DNA from 2 places in the Leptolyngbya sp. FACHB-1624 genome. Region 1 is predicted to be linked to the other one. Evidence: riboswitches for the same ligand, from Rfam matches in the RefSeq annotation. Region 1 holds a riboswitch; the other holds the start of a gene.
The links. Region 1 has a riboswitch for cyclic di-AMP ahead of ntrB (nitrate ABC transporter permease). Riboswitches for the same ligand answer to the same signal wherever they lie in the genome.
Positions count from the first base shown of each region.

Region 1 (9,704 bases):
AATTATTGGCAACCTTTGATTGATCAGATGTCAGTTGATTATCAATGTCTGTCTTATGATTTGCGTGGCTTTGGTGAGTCTCAGCCCTATCGAGATAGTGTCACCTTGCCAGAGGTTCAATCCTCCGGAAACCTTGCTGTTGCGGTAAAGCCTCAAGTGACGCAATACAGTCTCTTATCGTATGCAAGAGATCTAGGCATGTTGCTCAGAGAGTTGCAGATTTCTAAGGCATGGTTGATCGGGCATTCGTTAGGAGGATGTGTGGCACTGTGGGCAGCAGATCAAATGCCCGAACAAGTTCAAGGCGTGATCTGCTTGAATTCAGGGGGCGGAATTTATTTGAAGGAAGCCTTTGAGCGGTTTCGATCGGCCGGGCAGCAAATGGTCAAATTTCGTCCAAAATGGTTGCCGCAGTTACCGGGATTAGATTTAGTATTCACGCGCGCAAATGTGGTACAGGCGATTGATCGATCGTGGGGTCGCCAGCGGTTGATTGATTTTGTCAAGGCTGATCCAGACGCTGCTGTTGGCACGTTGCTCGATTCGACGACAGAAGCCGAGGTGCATCGATTGCCGCAAGTTGTAGCACGCTTATCACAGCCTGTCTATTTTGTGGCAGGGACGAAGGATACGGTGATGGAGCCGAAATATGTTCGTCATCTTGCTAGTTTTCATCCGCGATTTGGCAGCGATGCGGACAATGTGCTAGAGATTGCCGATTGTGGACATTTATCGATGTTGGAAAAAACGGATGTTGTCGAGGCTCATATTCGTCGTATTTTGCGATCGTAAGTTCAACCAAGCAGAAATAGTTCTCAACGGTCTGCTCAAGGCTCAGATTCTCGCAAGCTAGGCGAAATGGGCAACGTTTATTCTTTGATCAAAGTGATAGTAGCTGCGATTCTTGTGATATATTGCTCCGCGGTGGGAGTGATTTTGTTACGAAGAATTTAAGTAAAAGCTACGTGAGCAAGATGCAAAGATCCGAAGAAAAAGCCCTGACTCGAATTCAAAAAGTAATCAAAAACACTGCTTTAGCTGTCAGTATTAGTCTGGGAGTCTGGAGCCAGTCTGAAGTTGCCACTGCCCAAACTTCGTTGTCCGATGCACCATTAAATTTTGCGGTGCGATCAACTTCTAGATTCTGCCGAAGCAATTTAGAATCTGCGATCGACGCTATTGTGAAAAATCCAAGATTTCGCAATGCTCGCTGGGGCATTCTGATTAAGCCGATCGAAACGCCTGCAATTCTCTACCAGTACAATCCGAATAGTTCACTTATTCCTGCCTCGAATGTCAAATTGCTGACGACCGCTGCCGCGCTGAAAATTGCTAGCACCAACAATCCTCAAACGATACCGTCTTTTAGTAACTGGGTGACTGAGGTCAATCGCTATAGCGATAACAATCGAGCAGATGCGCTGCGCCGTCGTATTGGAGGACAAGCTGCCATCAGAAATGCATTAGAACTGCTAGGAGTGAATGCCCAGAGCTATGCGCAAGTTGATGGTTCGGGACTCTCTCGCAATAATCGGGCAACGCCATCTGCTCTCGTTGCTCTCTTGGAAGGGATGTTTACGAATGATTCAAGTGGACTATTTTATCGATCTTTAGCTGTTGCCGGAGTGAATGGAACACTCCAAAATCGCTTTCGCAATACTCCTGTTCAAGGTCAATTTCATGGCAAGACTGGAACCTTGCGAGGAGTCAGGGCATTGTCTGGATATTTAGACAACCCGAACTATGGCACGATCGCGCTGAGTATTGTGGTCAATCAACCTGGGCAGTCAGGACAAGTCCTCGTCCAAGCAATCGACCAAATTGTGCTGAAAACGGCTCAAGTCGATCGCTGTGATTAGCCTGCGAATTCCGTGCTGAGGTGTATTGTGTGAGATCCTATTGATCAGGTGCTCGCACAAACTTCTCTTAAACTATGCCGCATACGATCGCTAAAATCTTGAAATTCTCCTTGATTGTTCTCCTCATTGCTGGAATGATTTGGGGAATCAATCAAATTGGTGTCGATCAACTCCGAACAGAAGTACAACGCTTTGGCGTATGGAGTCCGATTGTGTTACTTGGACTGCGGTTTGTCAGCATCGTGATTCCAATTCTTCCAGGGACGTTGTATGCGCTGCTCGCTGGCGGTCTGTTTGGATTTGGAGTGGGGTTAGCGACGATCGTTGTCGCCGATCTCCTTGCTTGTGTGCTGAATTTTTACCTAGCACGTCGCTATGGTCGATCTCTTGTCCAAAAGCTGGTGGGCGCAAAATTTATGGAGCGCGTCGATCGGTTTAGCCAAAAGCATCTAGAGAAGAATTTCTTCTTAGCCACGGGCTTTATGATGGGCGGTGGTTTTGATTTTGTCGCGTATGGGATTGGCTTAACTCAGATGCGATGGAAAAAATTCCTAGCATCTTTGGGGCTGAGCTTGATTGTTGCCAAGCCTCCAACAGTTGCTTTGGGTGCAGGATTATTTGATGGCGGTCAAGCAGTAATCGGAATCGCAGTTATCAGTTGCTTTGCACTCGCGGTCGTCACTGCACTTTTGAATCGGCAAGCAGACAGTTCATCGACAGAATAAAGACGTTGAATGATGAACATGGTGAAAAATCGAATATCTCAATCTTTGACGAATCAACAAGTTGAAGCACTACTATCAGACTCTAACTATAACCAGAATGTGGAACTCAGTGAGCGTTATGGTGGCGAAGTTTATCAATTGCAAGATAAACGAATTTTAGCAATTACAAATGGAGTATGCCGTAGTCGAATCTACCCTTCAATTGACATTTTTACTACTTCTCTAATCGATTTAGAAAGTGAGTGGCAAGGTGATGAAAAAAAGCCAGCCTTTCTGCCTCTTAAGAAGGCTCGTAAACTTCTAGAACGCAACTCAGGATGGAGCCAGAATCAAGATTTAGAAGAGCAGGCTAGAATAAAATTCTCTGAAATTTATGAACATGATGATGGGCAAATTCTTACGTTTCCTAGTGCACAAATTCTTAAGCAACCGTTCTCCAAACTGAAGGGAGCACTGCTGTATTCCTCTTTAGAATGCTACCAAGCACAGTACGAATTCCGGTCTAAACATATGCTTGCAGGTCTACTGCCACAGCAAAACAAATTCATTGAAGCTATTCCTAAACTTTGTACTAAACTCGGCACTCAGCTAGCAATTCCAGAGCAATATCTCGATAAGAGCGAAGCAAGTCTTAAGCACGTTGAATGGGCAATCAAACGGCATGGTAAGCGGAATTGCTTAAACTCTGAAGTTTTTCCATCTCTTCTTGCGTACATTGGAGAAGTTATCTGTCATGAAACCCATATAAGTTGGAAAATGAACCTACGAGAGGGGGAAATCTGGGAACCCTGGCTAGTTGCTTCTGATGGTTGTAAGTATGAGTTTTTTGTGGATTTGTACAAACAATTAGACAGTGAAGCTCTGCAAATCCGCACAACTGTAGAATGTCTTATTGATGCAATTAGAAGCAATAGTCGTTTTGACAACTTAGACTACCCATCTGATGATTACCAATTTCTTGATGGTGATGACGATGATTTAGGCATTGGTCTAGATTAACGATAAGAAAAGAACTCCAGGCTTGATTAAAACTTGGAGTTCTGTAGCTGCTCGAAACTTTAAAGATTCAGGTCAGGAGAATAGGGTGAAGATCTGAAATGATAGTTGCTACTCCCCACTCCCCACCCCGCAACATGAATGCGATCGACGATTACTCATCCGACTCAAAATGCGAGTCCAAGAAATTCAGCGCATGATTCCGCAGTTCATAGTAAGCAGGCGAATTGCGAATCTTCGCTCGATCGCGGGGATGCTCAAACGGGACTTCTAGAATCTCTCCGATCGTAGCTTCAGGTCCATTCGTCATCAGCACAATGCGATCGCTCATATAAATCGCCTCATCGACATCATGCGTAATCATCATCACCGCTTGCCGATGCTGCTCCCAAATTTCTAGTACCTGTCGCTGTAATTTACTCTTCGTCAACGCATCCAAGGCTCCAAACGGCTCATCCATCAGCAGCATTTTTGGGCGGATTGCTAATGCTCTCGCAATCCCGACTCGCTGCTTCATGCCGCCTGAAATCTCATCCGGATACTTATCCGCCGCAGCATTGAGATTCACCATGGCAATGTGTTCATTGACAACCTGTTTTTTCTCAGCCGCAGACAAGCCTCGCGACACTTCATCGACAGCTAAGCGAATGTTCTGTCGAACGGTTAACCAAGGCAGCAATGAATAGTTCTGAAACACCATCATTCTTTCTGCTCCGGGTTTGCGAATTTCTCGCCCTTCGAGTAAAACGGAACCTGAAGTCGATCGCTCTAGTCCCGCCACAATTTTTAGCAACGTAGACTTCCCACAGCCCGAATGCCCAATAATCGAGATATATTCGCGCTCCCCGATCGTTAAATTGACATCTTTGAGAATCACAGTTTCGCGATCGCCGTTTTTATACGATTTAGAAAGCTGCTGAATTTCAAGAAATGCTGGTGCATATGACATCCCAAACTCAGGCTTTGGCGCATTGAGCATGTTGAATTTTGTCATGAAGAACTCCTTCTAAAATACTCGTTAACTACGAAAAATAAACCTAGGAAAAATAGACTTTTGTAGCTTGCCTCGCCCGAATCTCGAAACTGTTGAGATACCCGACTGGATCGCTTGGGTCAAACGCTTTCTTGTCGATAAATGCTGCTGATGGCTCAACTTTGTAATCCTCAGTTGGACAAGCAATTCCCAACTCTGCTGCGACTTCGCGATAAATATCGGTGCGCCAAGATTTTGCTGCAATCTGATCCGCATCTTTCGGAATTTCTTTGATTTGTCCCCATCTCGCTGCTTGGGTCATCAGCCATAAACTGCGCGATTGCCACATAAAAGTAGAATGCTCATCTTTGACGTGAGGCACATCTTTCGGCATGTCGAAGAACATGGTTGTCGAATCTGATTTCACGGTTCGATTTTTGCCATCAAATCCGCCGTAGTTGTAGTCTCCTACGATCGCTGGTCGAGTAAATTTCACATTTGCTCCGGTATACGATCGTGCTGAAATAATCTGAGCGACTTCTTCTCGATTTTGATCACAGTAGCGACAGGCTTCGATCATCGCTTTGAGTAATGCCCGATAAGTTTTGGGATTCTCATCAATAAAAGATTGCATGACCGCAAGTAAGCGATCGGGATGTCCATTCCAGATCTCTCGTCCTTGAGCAAAAGTAAACCCGATGCCTTCATTCCCTGAAATTGCCCGTGTATTCCAGGGTTCAGCGACCATGTAACCTTGCATTGCGCCAATCCGCACATTCGTCACCATCTGGGGTGGGGGCACAATAATCACTCGAAACTCTTTGAGTGGATTGACTCCTGCTGCTGCAGCAACGTAGCGCACAAAGTACTCGTAGATTGAAGAACTGAGGACGACTGCCCAGACTCGTTGCTCTGAAGGTAAGTTATCAAAGTACTGTCGAAAGTCTTGCCCAAACGTGTCTAAGTTGCCGTTGTATGCTGACCAAGGACGCAATCCTGACTCCCACATTGCGCGATTCATCGTCATCGCATTTCCGTGATGATGAATGGTCATGCCAGCACACATCGGAGCATGGCGCGCGCCTTCTGCTCCAACTCGCGCATTTGTAACTGCTCCGGCAACGACGGGAGCCGCATCTAAGCGACCGAAGATTAAGCCATCTCGTGAGGTCGCCCAACTGGCTTCACGGCTCAATTGTACATTCAAGCCATATTTGCGAAAAAAGCCTTTTTCCCAAGCGATCGCAAATGGTGCACAGTCATTGACTGGAACATAGCCGATCGTCAAATTCGGTTTCTCTAACTCGCTCGATTGAATCACAGGAGTAACTGACATTGCAGCCTCAGAGAGTCCTTGGGGTGCACGACTGGCATTGATCGCACATGAAGGCAGTGAAGCTGCCACAGTCGATGTTCCCGCGCCGATTAAAAATGCTCGTCTTGTCCAATTTCTCATGCTCTACTCTCTGCATTCGGAGGATGTTCAGTTGAATGTCGGGTTCGGTTTAATGGTGCTACAGTAACTTCGGCTTTAGCGTCTAAAGCTCCTAGAATCAGGGACTTTAAGTTTTGAAACCTCTAAATTTTCAAGATCTGCTAAGCCTACAAATTGCTATCAATCGTTCCTGATAGCACGCAATTCTCTAGAGAGTTTCTCGAAGCTAAACCGATCGCCGACGATGTGTTACTAGAGCTTCAAGCTGGGCTAATCCAAAATCTAATAGCAATCCTGTTAAGCCAATGACAAACACGGCTAAAAACACAGAGCTAAGATTCAATCGACTCCATTCATCCCACACAAAGAATCCGATTCCCACTCCACCAGTTAGCATTTCGACTGCCACAATCACCAGCCAAGCAATTCCCAGGCTAATTCTCAAACCTGTAAAAATGTACGGCAAGCTAGCAGGGAGCACAATCTTCAGAATCCGTCGCCACTGCGGCATTTCCAACACTCGCGACACATCAATATAATCTTTTGGGACACTCGATACGCCCAACGCAGTGTTGATAATCGTTGCCCAAAGTGAAGTAATGAAGATCACGAAAATTGCTGAAGGATCAGCCAGATTGAAAATAGAAAGCGCGATCGGTAACCACGCCAGCGGTGAAACAGGCTTAAAAATCTGAATGACTGGATTAAGCGCCATCATTGCTTTTTCAGACATGCCAATCAAAAAGCCGACTGGAATCGCAACCAATGCGCCCAAGGTAAATCCGATCAATACCCGTCGCAAACTCGCAAGTAAGAGCCACCCTAATCCCAAGTCTCCGGGACCTCGACGATAAAACGGATGCAGAATGTAATCCAAATTCGCCACCAATGCTTCAGGAGGCGTTGGAATCAATTCAGGTTTGGCAAGCGCGATCGCCCACCACAGCACAATCACACCCAAAAAGCCCAGAATCGGTAAAAAGACACGATCGCGACTAATAACTGGGCGAACCCGCCGCCCCATCGCTTGAGAAACAACAGCAAACATTGCTGCCAAATTGATTTGCAGGATCATAAGTTTAGATTCTCCAGAGCCAAACTCTCGAATGCTGACGAAGTTAGCTGACGGGCGAGGGCTGCGAGATGCCCCCCATTGGGTTACTTAGAAATAACTAAGCTCACAACAGTAAGCCCCGAATAAACTGGTTCCTCCGCTTCAGAGATTACTCTCTGAATTAAGCTGACCGACTCGAATAGGAGATACTTTACCATCGAAGTATCAAAATGAACAATCTTTCTTTAGAAGTATTTCATGATCCTCTCACAACAGAATGCATAAAAATTCTCAATCGATTGGATAGTTTATCGATCGAACACTGTGCCCCTCTCCGATCTCTAGAACTAAATCTGCCTGCTTTAGCAGGGGCGGAATGAATAATTCAGGGTGTAAGGCTTGCCAAAAGTACTCGACAAATTCATCGATTTCAGCATCACTCATTCCAGATTTACCTTGAGCGATCATTTTATGCTCAGCTTCTTTCCGCCATTGTTTACTCAGTTGATACTCTGGAACATAGAGAATCACGAAGCGATCGAGTAATTCCCACAACGGTACATAGCTCTGTAATTGCTGATTCATGGCTTGTGCGAATTGCCGATCTGCAACGATCTCGAACTCAGAAACAATCGGACGTACTCCCACAAACCATCCTTCAAAGAGAATAATATCTGCCTGTGTAATGAGTTCTGGCTCACTGCGATCACCTTCTCCTCCATGAGCCGATTTATCAAATCTGGGCAGTGAGATCGGAAACTCTCCCCGCTGAAACTGCTGTAAAACCTCAATGCCTAATTGCACATCATGCGTTCCAGGTGGTCCTCGACGAATCATTCGCGGATCACGAGTTCGCAACCGAACTCGATCGACATACGGCAAATACAAATCATCAAGTGACCAACTCACAGTCGAGTAGCCGAGCTTGTTCAGAAGTAGCACAAGGACTTTAGTTAAGGTCGTTTTTCCAGTGCCTTGCCCACCCAGAAACCCCTGAATGAGAACACGAGATTGAGCGTTGCGCCAATGTGCAATCTGAAAGGCTAAAGGTACCCAGATCTTCTTAATGGTGTCAGGGTCGGGCACAATTTCGAGTTCGTTGCAGAGTTCTACGATCGCAGCTTCGTGGATTTTAAGAAACTCGGATCGATTCCTTTCAGACTCATAATCAATATCCATAGAATCAAGTCTTTATCCGTCGCAATTCTATTATTGAATCAAAAAAACCGGGAGAATCTATCCCCCGGTCTATAACCCCTGAAATCAAACCCTAGCTCGTGCAGCGATTATTTAGCAGCAGCTTTTTGTACTTCGCTCTTTCTCGCCTTGAACTGAGTTGCCAGATTTTCTAGTTCAGAACTGCTGAAGTTATCGCGCAATGCTGCAAAGAACGTGCTTTCTTCTTGACGAACGTGATCCATGATCTCATCCATCAACTTGTTCAATGCAGACATGAACTGATCCGACATCATGTCCATTTTTTCCATCGCTTCAAGTGCGGGGAACCAGGAATTTTGCTCATCGTAAAGTTCTTGCAAGTCGCTTTCAGCATACTTACCTCGAACTGCGGGATAAGCAATTTCGTTTTCAGCGATCGCATGAGCGCGTAAGTCACTCGCCAACTGAGTGAAGAACTCTTTGCGCTTCATCTGATCTTGCGTTCCTTTGATTTCAGCAAACAGAACATTCACTTTTTGGTGATCCATCCGAATCACATCTTGAATGTTCATATCAGACTTGCCACTCGCTTGCGTGACAACACTACCTGCTACACCAGACAGTGCCGCAACCGCATCTTGAACCCGGCTCCACAGTCCTTGGTCTGCATCCATTCCGGTCAATTCCCGCACGCCCAACGTTTCGAGAACGCCTTTGAGTTGCTCTTGGTGAGCACGGTTTTCAAAGTTGACAGTATTTAGTGGAGTAATCGCCGCTTCGATATCTGCACCCACGCGCTGAGCAGCTTTGTGAATCGTGATTCCGGTCATCACTTGTTGATGTTTCATCAATTCATGTTGAAACACCTTTTCATACATGGTCAATTCGGAACCAGACATCATCTGATCCATCTTGCTGACGAATTCGCTAATCGTCTGCTTCGGTTCAGATGGCACACCATATTGAACAATCACAGTGTCCAAGATTCCCAGGTTCTTCTGGTCATCTTTCAGCATCTCTTGAAAGCGCTTGGCAATCTCAGAATCCGTCGTTGCTGAAATAAATTTCTGTTCATTAGAAATGATTAATTCTTGAACAGCTTTCATATCCGCAAGCTTCATCGCGATCGCTTTGCGTTTCGTGTCGTCTACTGTTGTAACCATAATGAGTGTTCTCCAAATTTGCTCTTATTGAGATTTCGGTATTCGTTCCAGCTTTGAGCTTCGCACAGGCATCTAGAAACAACATCATTCCCGTGGTTGACTAAAATGTTGGGTAAATCACCTTCGGGATCAGACTCTAGATACACGTAGAATCTAAAATTTCGTCTTTAGATAGTTGCCTTTTGCTCAGTTGTGCTAGACGCTTTTGAATAAGAATAAAAAATGGGATGCTTAGGCGAATCGTGCCGCTAGGACTGTTCGCACATCACGTGAGAGAAATGCTAGGAGCAAGTATCGATGTCTACTTATGATGTGGTCATAATTGGTGCAGGTCACAATGG
Region 1 is NZ_CP180258.1:3,375,299-3,385,002, reverse strand. It holds gene ACMUEV_RS15875 (alpha/beta fold hydrolase) at 1-792, shown strand, start outside; gene ACMUEV_RS15870 (D-alanyl-D-alanine carboxypeptidase) at 975-1,859, shown strand; gene ACMUEV_RS15865 (TVP38/TMEM64 family protein) at 1,934-2,584, shown strand; gene ACMUEV_RS15860 (hypothetical protein) at 2,603-3,583, shown strand; gene ACMUEV_RS15855 (ABC transporter ATP-binding protein) at 3,735-4,574, opposite strand; gene ACMUEV_RS15850 (ABC transporter substrate-binding protein) at 4,618-6,009, opposite strand; gene ntrB (nitrate ABC transporter permease) at 6,215-7,063, opposite strand; cyclic di-AMP (ydaO/yuaA leader) riboswitch at 7,081-7,240, opposite strand; gene ACMUEV_RS15840 (glycerate kinase) at 7,334-8,221, opposite strand; gene ACMUEV_RS15835 (hemerythrin domain-containing protein) at 8,329-9,363, opposite strand; gene crtO (beta-carotene ketolase CrtO) at 9,661-9,704, shown strand, end outside.

Region 2 (9,704 bases), 2.5 Mb from region 1:
ACTGCCGCTCGCAAACAGCCGATTAAACTGGGCAAAATCACCTCGTTCCAGACCAGTCAGATGCCCTATGTTACGAATGAGGTCACGAAAGAACTCACACGTAGATTCGGGCGCGATGCAGTGCTCAAAGGTGGGATGCGCATTCAAACCACGATCGACTCTAAGATGCAGCGGGCTGCTGAAGATACTGCCCGTCGATGGATTAGTACCTTGAATAACCAAGGGGTGTATGCCGACCAGATGGCGATCGTTTCAGTCGATCCCCGGACGCAGTTTATCAAAGCGATGGTGGGTGGAGTCGATGCGAAGAAGAGCGAATATAACCGTGCAACTCAAGCCCTTCGCCAACCTGGATCCGCCTTTAAACCGTTTGTGTACTACGCGGCTTTTGCCTCTGGCAGATATTCTCCCGATGCAACGATCCTAGATGCGCCAGTAGGATATCCAGATGGATATGAAATGTATTATCCGCAAAACTACGATCGTAGTTTTGGTGGAGCCATGACGCTACGCCGCGCGCTAGAGCAGTCGCGAAATGTCCCTGCGGTCAAGCTGGGTCAAGAAATCGGCTTAAATAAAGTCGTTGAAATCTGCCGAAGTATTGGTATCAAAAGCCCCATCGATCCTGTGATCTCTTTGCCATTAGGAGCCGTTGACCTGACACCGCTAGAAATGGCGAGTGCGTATGCAACCTTCGCAAACAATGGCTGGTATTCAGATACGACCTTGATCGCCCAAGTTGCAGATAGCAGTGGCAATGTGATTTTAGACAACACGCCGAAACCAAGACTAGTCCTTGATTCCTGGGCATCTGCTGCTCTGAATGACACTCTACAAGGTGTAATCACGCGCGGAACAGCAACGGCAGCCCAAATTGGTCGTCCTGCTGCCGGAAAGACGGGAACAACTTCTTCAGAACGCGATATTTGGTTTGTGGGATATGTGCCTCAGCTTGCAACAGCAGTTTGGGTTGGAAACGATAACTACTCGCAGCTAGGACAGGGTGCAACGGGAGGAACGTTTGTCGCTCCAATTTGGCGAGATTTTATGTCTCAAGCGTTGCAGGATGTACCTGTTGAGAAGTTCCGCCCCATGTCGGACTTTGAAAAACCGTAACAAATTCTTGGGGTTGGGCAGCTTGCCCGACCCGCTTTATTTGTCAATTTGGGATTTCATCCGATTCAAGGTTTGCTGCATTTGATCGAACATTTGCTGTGGAGTCATGCCAAACTGACCCAACTGAGTTTTCAATTGCTCAACTGTCATCTGAGCAGAGAAATCTTCGGATAGCTCAAAGCGTTTCATAAATACTTTGTAGCGATCCATAATGGCTTCCATCTGTTCGATGTACATGATTTTGCCTTCACGATCGAACTTGCCATAGCTGCTGCCTAGTTGGATTAGAGATTGATAATCCTGAAAAAGATTCTTAGCTTCTTCTTGAACGATCTCGGAATCAAAAAATGACATTGTCTTAAAATCACGAGAATACTTGAGTTCATTTTATTCACAAGGGCTGACACTCGTTAAGTAGTGGAAACACTACTTGGAACATTCATATGCACGATACAGAGATTGTTGTAATCGGGAGTGGAATTGGTGGACTGGTCGCAGGGGCATTATTGGCTCGATATGGAAAGTCGGTGGTGGTCTGTGAAAGCCATACTATTCCAGGCGGCGCAATTCACAGCTTTTCGCGGCAAGGATTTCATTTTGATTCTGGGGCATCGTTTTACTGCGGGTTGAGCGATGCCCATTCAGTCAATCCGCTGCGCCAAGTTTTAGCGGTGTTAGAAGAACCCGTCGCAGCGATTCCTTATGATCCGTTTGGTCATTATCATTTTCCAGACGCGACTCTTCCGGTGTATGGAAATTTAGAAAAATATCGATCGGCGATCGCGAACATTTCTCCTCAAGGTGCGATCGAGCTTGTCGAACTTGAAAAACGGTTTCTCAAACTCTACGAAGGCTTACGCGGAATTCCGACGCTCGCTCTACGCAGCGATTGGAAATTAGCCCCGCTTTTGTTGAGTCGTTATCTTCCTTCGTTGCTGAAATTGCTCCCGAATTTGGGGATGATTCAAGCTTCTGTTGGCGATTTGATGGATCAAACGGTTCGTGATCCTTGGGTGCGAAGACTCATCGATTTGGAATGTTTCCTATTGTCTGGATTAAAGGCTCACGGCACGATCGCGCCTGAAGTTGCCTTTATGTTTGGAGAGCGGACAAATTCTGTGATTGATTATCCGATCGGGGGAAGTGGCGCGATCGTCGATGCGCTGGTGCGAGGGCTGAAAAAATGGGGCGGATCGCTGCGATTGGGTACACATGTAGAGAAAATTCTCGTGGAATCCGGCAAAGTTCGAGGCGTGCGGTTGCGAAATGGCGAAGAATTAAAATCAGCGATCGTCATCTCTAACGCCACAATTTGGGATACATATTCGCAACTTTTAGATCCCTTGCCGAACACTCAAGACGCACTCAAAACGCCAGCGATCGAGAGTTTTATGCACTTGCATCTTGGCATTCGCGCAGAGGGTTTAGAAGGTTTAACAGGTCATCATGTGGTCGTGCATGACGATCGAGACATCACCATTCCTGGAAATACCTGCATGATTTCGATTCCCTCGGTTTGGGATGCGACGCTGGCTCCAGATGGGCATCACGTTGTTCATGCTTATACGTTAGAACCCTTTGAAGGTTGGGTGCGAAATGCCGAGTATGAGCAGAAAAAACAGGAGCGATCGCAGTCGCTATTTCGTGCAATTGAAAGAATTATTCCAGATTTGAAATCCCGTATTGTTTTAGAACTGATTGGAACCCCGCTGACTCATGCGCGATATTTGCGGCGCTATCAGGGCACATACGGAGCTGGAATTCCCGCCGGACAAGGATTATTTCCGAGTTGTTATACGCCGATCCAGAATCTCTACCGGGTCGGGGATAGCACAATGCCTGGAATCGGTGTCCCTGCGGTTGCGGCTTCGGGGATTCTCTGTGCGAATACGCTCGTCGATCTGACTCAAACACTTGAATTGGTTGATTTACTTTGACTTTTTTTCTTCAATTTCGAGGTGAAATTGCGGCGCTGATGGCTGCTCTGATCTGGGCAACTGCCTCGATCGTCTATACGGGCGTTGGACGGCAAATCAAGCCGCTGGCTTTGAATTTCACCAAGGGCTGGATTGCGATCGTTTTGCTCGTCCTGACCTTACTCCTCACTCAGCGGAATATTCCCTCGATCGATCCTGCTCATTTTCTCCTGCTCTTTCTCAGCGGCACGATCGGCATTGGCTTCGGTGATACTGCTTATTTCAACGCGCTCAATTGCATCGGCGCAAGAAGAACCCTTTTATTTGAAACTCTTGCACCTCCTATGTCTGCTGTGTTTGCCTTGCTCTTTCTCAAAGAGCAGATTTCAACCACGGCTTGGCTTGGGATTGGGTTGACGATTGTCGGAGTCGTTTGGGTGATCTTAGAACGGGCTTCTGATGTTCACGAAGATTTCCGTCCGCTTCGGGGCAGTTTATTCGGACTGCTCGCCGCTCTTGGGCAAGCAACAGGTGCCGTTATGTCAAGAGCCGCACTGGTCAGTTCTGAAATTGACTCACTCTGGAGTACATTAATTCGGCTTTTAGGCGGTACGATCGCACTGTTCATCTGGATCTTGCTGCAACGCCAATCGGTTGAACTGGTTAAACCCGTACAAAATCGTCGATTGTTTGTCGTGATTGCAACAACGGGATTCGTGAGTACTTATTTAGGAATTTTACTTCAGCAAACGTCTCTGAAATTCGCTGCAACCGGAATCGCACAAGCCTTGAGTAGTACCAGTCCCTTATTTGTCATACCCTTAACTCGGATTTTGGGCGATCGCGTTAGCATACGATCTGTCATGGGTGTCCTGATTGCGCTGTTGGGAGTGGGTTTATTGTTTCAGCGTCAATGATTTTAATCACTGGTAGGTAACAGGTGATGCTGGGTAACATTTACAACGTGATACGATGCCGTGTAACAATGTCTTTCATAAATCTATAGAACAACATTCAGTGATTTTGCTAACGCAGATATTCAGAACTGCATAGTATCTCTAGAGGAGGAAAGCTACGGGACTAACACGGGGTCGCTACGATTTCAATTCCTAGCAACGTCAATGTTTGAGGAAAGAGTTGTTTATGCAAGTTTTGTTAGTGGTTTCGGGATTATTTTACGTAGCCGTGATGCCAGTTCTCTTCATTAGCTGGCTCGAATTTTTCCGTCATGATCAAGATGATTTAACCAAGAAAGAGCAACGGATATCAGGCTTAGTGATTGCGATCGCGTGTCTATTTTGGGTTATCGTTCTTCCCTTCGCTTACTTAGAACTTCTGGATAAATTTAAGCGTTCTAGCCGTGCCGCAAGACTCTATCAAAAAATGTTAACGGCTCCGAAAATCCAATCCTTAACGCCACCCGAAGATTTTCCCTGTTCTAATTTCTCGAACAACTGAGTGACATTTGCAACCAATCTGTATCTCGTGAGAGAAGACAAAGCGGCTGCATTTAGAAAATACTAAAGGTGGAAATGGAAGAAATTTGCTGTCAAGAACAATACAATATGTGAGGAAAATGGTACGCTCCAGTACCAGTTGTTATAATGGCAATGATTCTGCTACCGAGGCCGACTCGCTTACGTCCCTCGTTTTGTCTTATAAGTAGCAGTTCTTTCTCGCATGTCCGTATTAAATTAGCCAACAGCAAGATCAAACCAGAGTACCTGGTTTTTTGTTGTGGGTGCTTTTGTCAACACTTTAGGGAAGTCAATCTGTGGGTCGCTTAATTTGAATCTAAGCCCTTTTTAGGGTGCTTGAATTCAAAACGGAGGAACCAATTTTTGGGGCGAATTTCAAACACCCGTTTGAGAAAGACACCTTCCAGTCTTAGCCCGTCAGCTAACTCCGTCAGCATTGGGAGGATTCTCCAGAACGCAGTTCTCTGCGATTATGGTGTCCTGAATTTCGATCGTCTATCTGCGATCGTCAAAAATCCCTCACCCACCTCTCAGCCCTGTGTAGTTAGGAGAGGTTTCAAACTCGTGAATATTCATTCGATGCTCGTACGGCTCCAAGGCACGCTTGGACGGACTGATTTGGTTCAGAAAATGCTGCTGATGGCAGGTGCAAGCCATGCCGAGGAGCCAGAAATCAATCTGGTCGTTGGTTATTCTCATTCGCCGAGTAGTCAGACGGCGCTGGATCTGACATTATGGATTGCTCACCAAACACGCTTGGCAACGGGTAAACAGGTGACGGTTCAAGTCGTGTATGTGATTGATGATGGCGTGATGAACCGGATTCCGGTTTTTAATAGCACCTCGAAACGCTCGAAAAAAGAAGCGGGAAATGAGTGGCAGACCAGCCGAACTGCGATCGCGGAATTAGAAACGATGGCAAGTCCGCAGTTTGGAATGGCGGAACTGTTTGAGCAAGCCGATCGCATCTTATGGAATGCGCGCTGTATGGCGGAAGAATGGCGCGGTTCCCTGAAGACGCATTTGCGGTTTGGGCGCGTTGCAAAAGAGTTGAAGGAAGTTGTCGAGGCTGAGAAGGCTTCGCTGTTGATTTTAGGATGTGATACAGGCGACCATCCGCTGGTGAGGCAATTGGGGGTGCAGTTCCCCTGTCCAGTGTTGGGAATTCCGTCTGTGTTGGAAGATTAGGGTGAACCATCGGCGATCGCGGAGATTTAGACGATCGCCTGGTTCAAAAAGTAAGCTTAGTTCCCCAACGAAAGGTATGGTTTTTAGTGGCGTTGGGGTAGAAGCTCAGAACTTATGACAGGAAAAATATTAGCGATCGCGGTGGGTGATCAGGGTCAGTTCGCGCAGTTAGTGACGGTACTGATTATTTTGCTGTTGGTGGCGACGATTGTGGCATTGCTGTCGCGACGGTTAAGAGTGCCTTATGTGACGGGATTGGTGCTGGCAGGAGTCGCGATCGCGGAATTTCTGCCTCGAAAAGTTGGATTAGATTCAGCGCTGATTATTAATTTGTTTCTGCCCATTTTGCTGTTTGAGGCAGCGATTAATACTGATATTAGTCGGTTAAGAAGTACGCTGAAGCCGATTTTGCTGCTCGCAGGTCCGGGTGTGCTGATCGCAGTTGGAATTACGGCGATCGGACTAAAATTTGGCTTGGCATTGGAGTGGATTCCAGCGCTGTTGGTTGGAGTGATTTTGGCGATTACGGACACAGTGTCGGTGATTGCCGTGTTTAAAGAGGTGGAAGTTCCCTCCAAACTGATCACGATCGTCGAAGGAGAAAGCCTATTTAATGACGGCATTGCGCTGGTGCTGTTCAGTTTGGTTTTGAAATTTAATTCGACTGGTAGCATTGCGCTGACTGATGGGATTCGCGAGTTGGTGGTCGTGATTGTTGGCGGACTCGCGGTTGGCTTGGTTCTGGGGTATTTGGGAGTGGAATTGTATTTGCAATCGGAAGATGATCCACTCAGCAGTATTTTGTTGACTGTGGCGATCGCGCTGAGTGCATTTCAATTAGGTCAATTTCTGCATGTTTCGGGTGTGGTAGCAGTCGTGATTGCGGGTTTGATGTTGGGAAACTTGGAGCGATCGCGGAAGGTTTCGGCATCGAGTCGAATCACGGTACTGAGCTTTTGGGAGTATGCGGGATTCGGAGTCAATACGTTTATTTTTCTGCTGATTGGATTAGAGCTGCGATTAGATACGTTGGGGCGAATTTTACCTGCGGTCTTGCTGGCTGTGTTGGCGTATCAGATTGGGCGAATGTTAGCGGTGTATCCGCTGCTCGCTTTGGTGGGAGTGTTTGATCGACCCATTCCGATCAAGTGGCAACACGTGCTTTTTCTAGGCAATATTAAAGGCTCGTTGTCGATGGCTTTGGTGTTAAGTTTGCCATCGAGTATTCCGGGGCGAGAATCGCTGATTGCGATCGTGTTTGGGTCGGTGTTGTTATCGCTGGTTGTGCAAGGGGTGGGCTTGCCTTTTATTGTTCAGCGATTGAAGTTGGCTCATCGTTCCGAGGTGCAAGAGTGGGTCGAAGGATTGCAATCGCAGTTAATGACGGCGAAAGCAGCCCAGGATGAACTCGACACGTTGCTTAAAAGTGGAGTGTTGCCGAAGTCAGTGTATGAGGAATTGCGATCGAGCTATCAAATTAAAGTGGCAGCAGCAGAGCGATCGCTGCGAGATTTTTACAATCGTCGCTCGGAGAAATCTACTGTCCTTACCTTTCAGGCATCTCGGTTTGATGCAGTGAAGCGACGGTTGTTATTAGCGGAAAAAAATGCCTTGAATGATGCGTTGCGTAAGCGAATTTTGTCTGAGGAAGTTGTGAAAGGCAGATTGAAAGCGATCGATGAGCAGTTGTTAAAGGTTGAGGATGATTGACGCTAAAGCTGCATTAACGGATGATAGCGAATGCTGTCTGTAATTTTATTGTGTTATGACTTCTGCGAACCCGTACAGTGAAGCGATCGCGCTTCATGTCACCGATGCTCACCACGATCTTGTGATTCAGCGCCCGAGTGCGGGACTGGCTTTGCAAGGTCGAATTCGGGTTCCAGGAGATAAATCGATTTCGCATCGGGCGTTAATGTTGGGCGCTTTGGCACAAGGCGAAACCGTTATTCACGGATTGCTTTTGGGAGAAGATCCAAGAAGCACAGCTAGTTGTTTTCGGGCGATGGGAGCCGAAATCTCGGAGTTGAACACGGAAGAGGTGCGAGTCAAGGGAATTGGCCTGGGAAATTTAGTCGAGCCTGTGGATGTTTTAGATGCGGGAAATTCTGGCACAACCTTACGATTAATGCTCGGAATTTTGGCATCGCATCCGGATCGATTTTTTACCGTAACCGGAGATGGATCATTGCGATCTCGTCCGATGTCTCGTGTCGTGAAACCCCTTCAGCAAATGGGCGCACAGATTTGGGGACGCAAGCAAAATTCGCTCGCGCCTTTAGCCATTCAAGGGCAGGTCTTGAAGCCGATTCATTACCATTCGCCGATCGCGTCGGCTCAAGTGAAATCCTGTGTTTTACTCGCCGGATTAATGACGCAAGGAAAAACAACCGTTACCGAGCCTGCTCTGTCTCGTGATCATAGTGAACGGATGCTGCGGGCGTTTGGGGCAGATTTAACGGTTGACCCTGAAACGAATAGTGTGACAGTAACCGGACAATCGCAATTGACAGGGCAGACGGTTGTTGTGCCGGGAGATATTAGCTCAGCCGCATTTTGGCTCGTTGCAGGGGCGATCGTGCCTGGATCGGATTTGACGATCGAGAATGTTGGGGTAAATCCAACCCGAACAGGAGTGTTAGAAATTCTCGAGCACATGGGAGCTGATATTACCTTGGAAAATCAGCGGGAAGTTGCAGGCGAACCTGTAGCAGATTTGCGAGTGCGGCATAGTGCATTGAAAGCTTGTGAAATCTCAGGCGATGTGATTCCAAGATTGATTGATGAGATTCCAATTCTGGCAGTGGCAGCGGCATTTGCAGAAGGAACCACGATCGTCAAAGATGCGGAAGAGTTACGTGTGAAAGAGAGCGATCGCATTACTGTGATGGCGACGCAGCTAAATCAGATGGGAGCTTCGGTTCGAGAACTCCCGGATGGAATGGAAATTACAGGTGGAACGCCTTTGAAAGGTGCGGAAGTGGATAGCTATACGGATCATCGGATTGCGATGAGTTTAGCGATCGCGGCGTTGAATGCTGCGGGCACAACGACAATTCATCGGGCAGAGGCGGCAGCGATTTCGTATCCAGATTTCACGCCGACATTGCAGCGGGTTACGGGGTTAGGTTGATAAATTTTCGGAGAATCTCGGAAATTGCTTCCACCTGTAAATTTCGGGTTGATTTGTCGATCTCACTCTCCCGCACAGGGTTTTAAACCCCGTGCTAACTGTGCAAAGTCCCTGAACGGACTGAATCGCTATATTCTGGTAGTCTCTTTAGAGACTTCGCACGGTTAGACCGTGATTTTCAATCACGGGCGGGAAAGCGCAATCAATGATCAACCCAAAATTTACAGGTGGAATTGCTTTACGCAGCGGTGAGTGCTGCGATCGCTTCAACCTCGATTTTCAACCCTGGCACAAAAAGGCTCTCGACTTGTACAAGGGAACTTGCAGGCAAGTGCTGTTCAAAGTAGCGAAATAAAACAGTTCTAAGCTGACTCAGTTGTCCTAGCTCGGTAACGAATATCGTGACTTTGAGTAATCCTTGAAAGCTCGTCTTTTCTGCTTCGAGAATGCCTTGCATCTGTTCGAGAATCACTTCAGCCTGAGCGATTAGATCTTCGTCTTGTGCAGGTGTATTGAACGCGGTTAAGCCCGAAATAAACAGCAAGCTACCGTGGCGTACGGTATGCACATACGCACCTAGGGGTCTGTCGAGATGAGGATAATTTTTGCGTTCAATCTGCATTGGTTTGGAAGGGCATCTCCTTGTTCAACTGTTGAATCGCTTCATCCATTTGACGTTTACGATCGCATTCTTGCGCGATCGCTCTCAAAACTCGTTCTGTAATTTGATCAGGCGTTTCATCGGGCTGGATCAAGATATGAATGTCGGCTTGAGCATAGCGCGATCGACGTTCAGATAAAAGCTGGTTTAAACGTGCTCCTAAGTCTTGCTGCTGAAGTAAAGGGCGAGTCGTGTCATCACTCAGACGCTTT
Region 2 is NZ_CP180258.1:871,024-880,727, reverse strand. It holds gene ACMUEV_RS04035 (transglycosylase domain-containing protein) at 1-1,116, shown strand, start outside; gene ACMUEV_RS04030 (DUF1825 family protein) at 1,153-1,470, opposite strand; gene ACMUEV_RS04025 (phytoene desaturase family protein) at 1,560-3,053, shown strand; gene ACMUEV_RS04020 (DMT family transporter) at 3,050-3,949, shown strand; gene ACMUEV_RS04015 (hypothetical protein) at 4,176-4,490, shown strand; cyclic di-AMP (ydaO/yuaA leader) riboswitch at 4,834-4,958, shown strand; gene ACMUEV_RS04010 (universal stress protein) at 5,075-5,698, shown strand; gene ACMUEV_RS04005 (cation:proton antiporter) at 5,813-7,408, shown strand; gene aroA (3-phosphoshikimate 1-carboxyvinyltransferase) at 7,464-8,831, shown strand; gene ACMUEV_RS03995 (RidA family protein) at 9,070-9,453, opposite strand; gene ACMUEV_RS03990 (shikimate kinase) at 9,443-9,704, opposite strand, start outside.
Region 2: another riboswitch for cyclic di-AMP. It lies ahead of ACMUEV_RS04010 (universal stress protein); the one in region 1 lies ahead of ntrB (nitrate ABC transporter permease).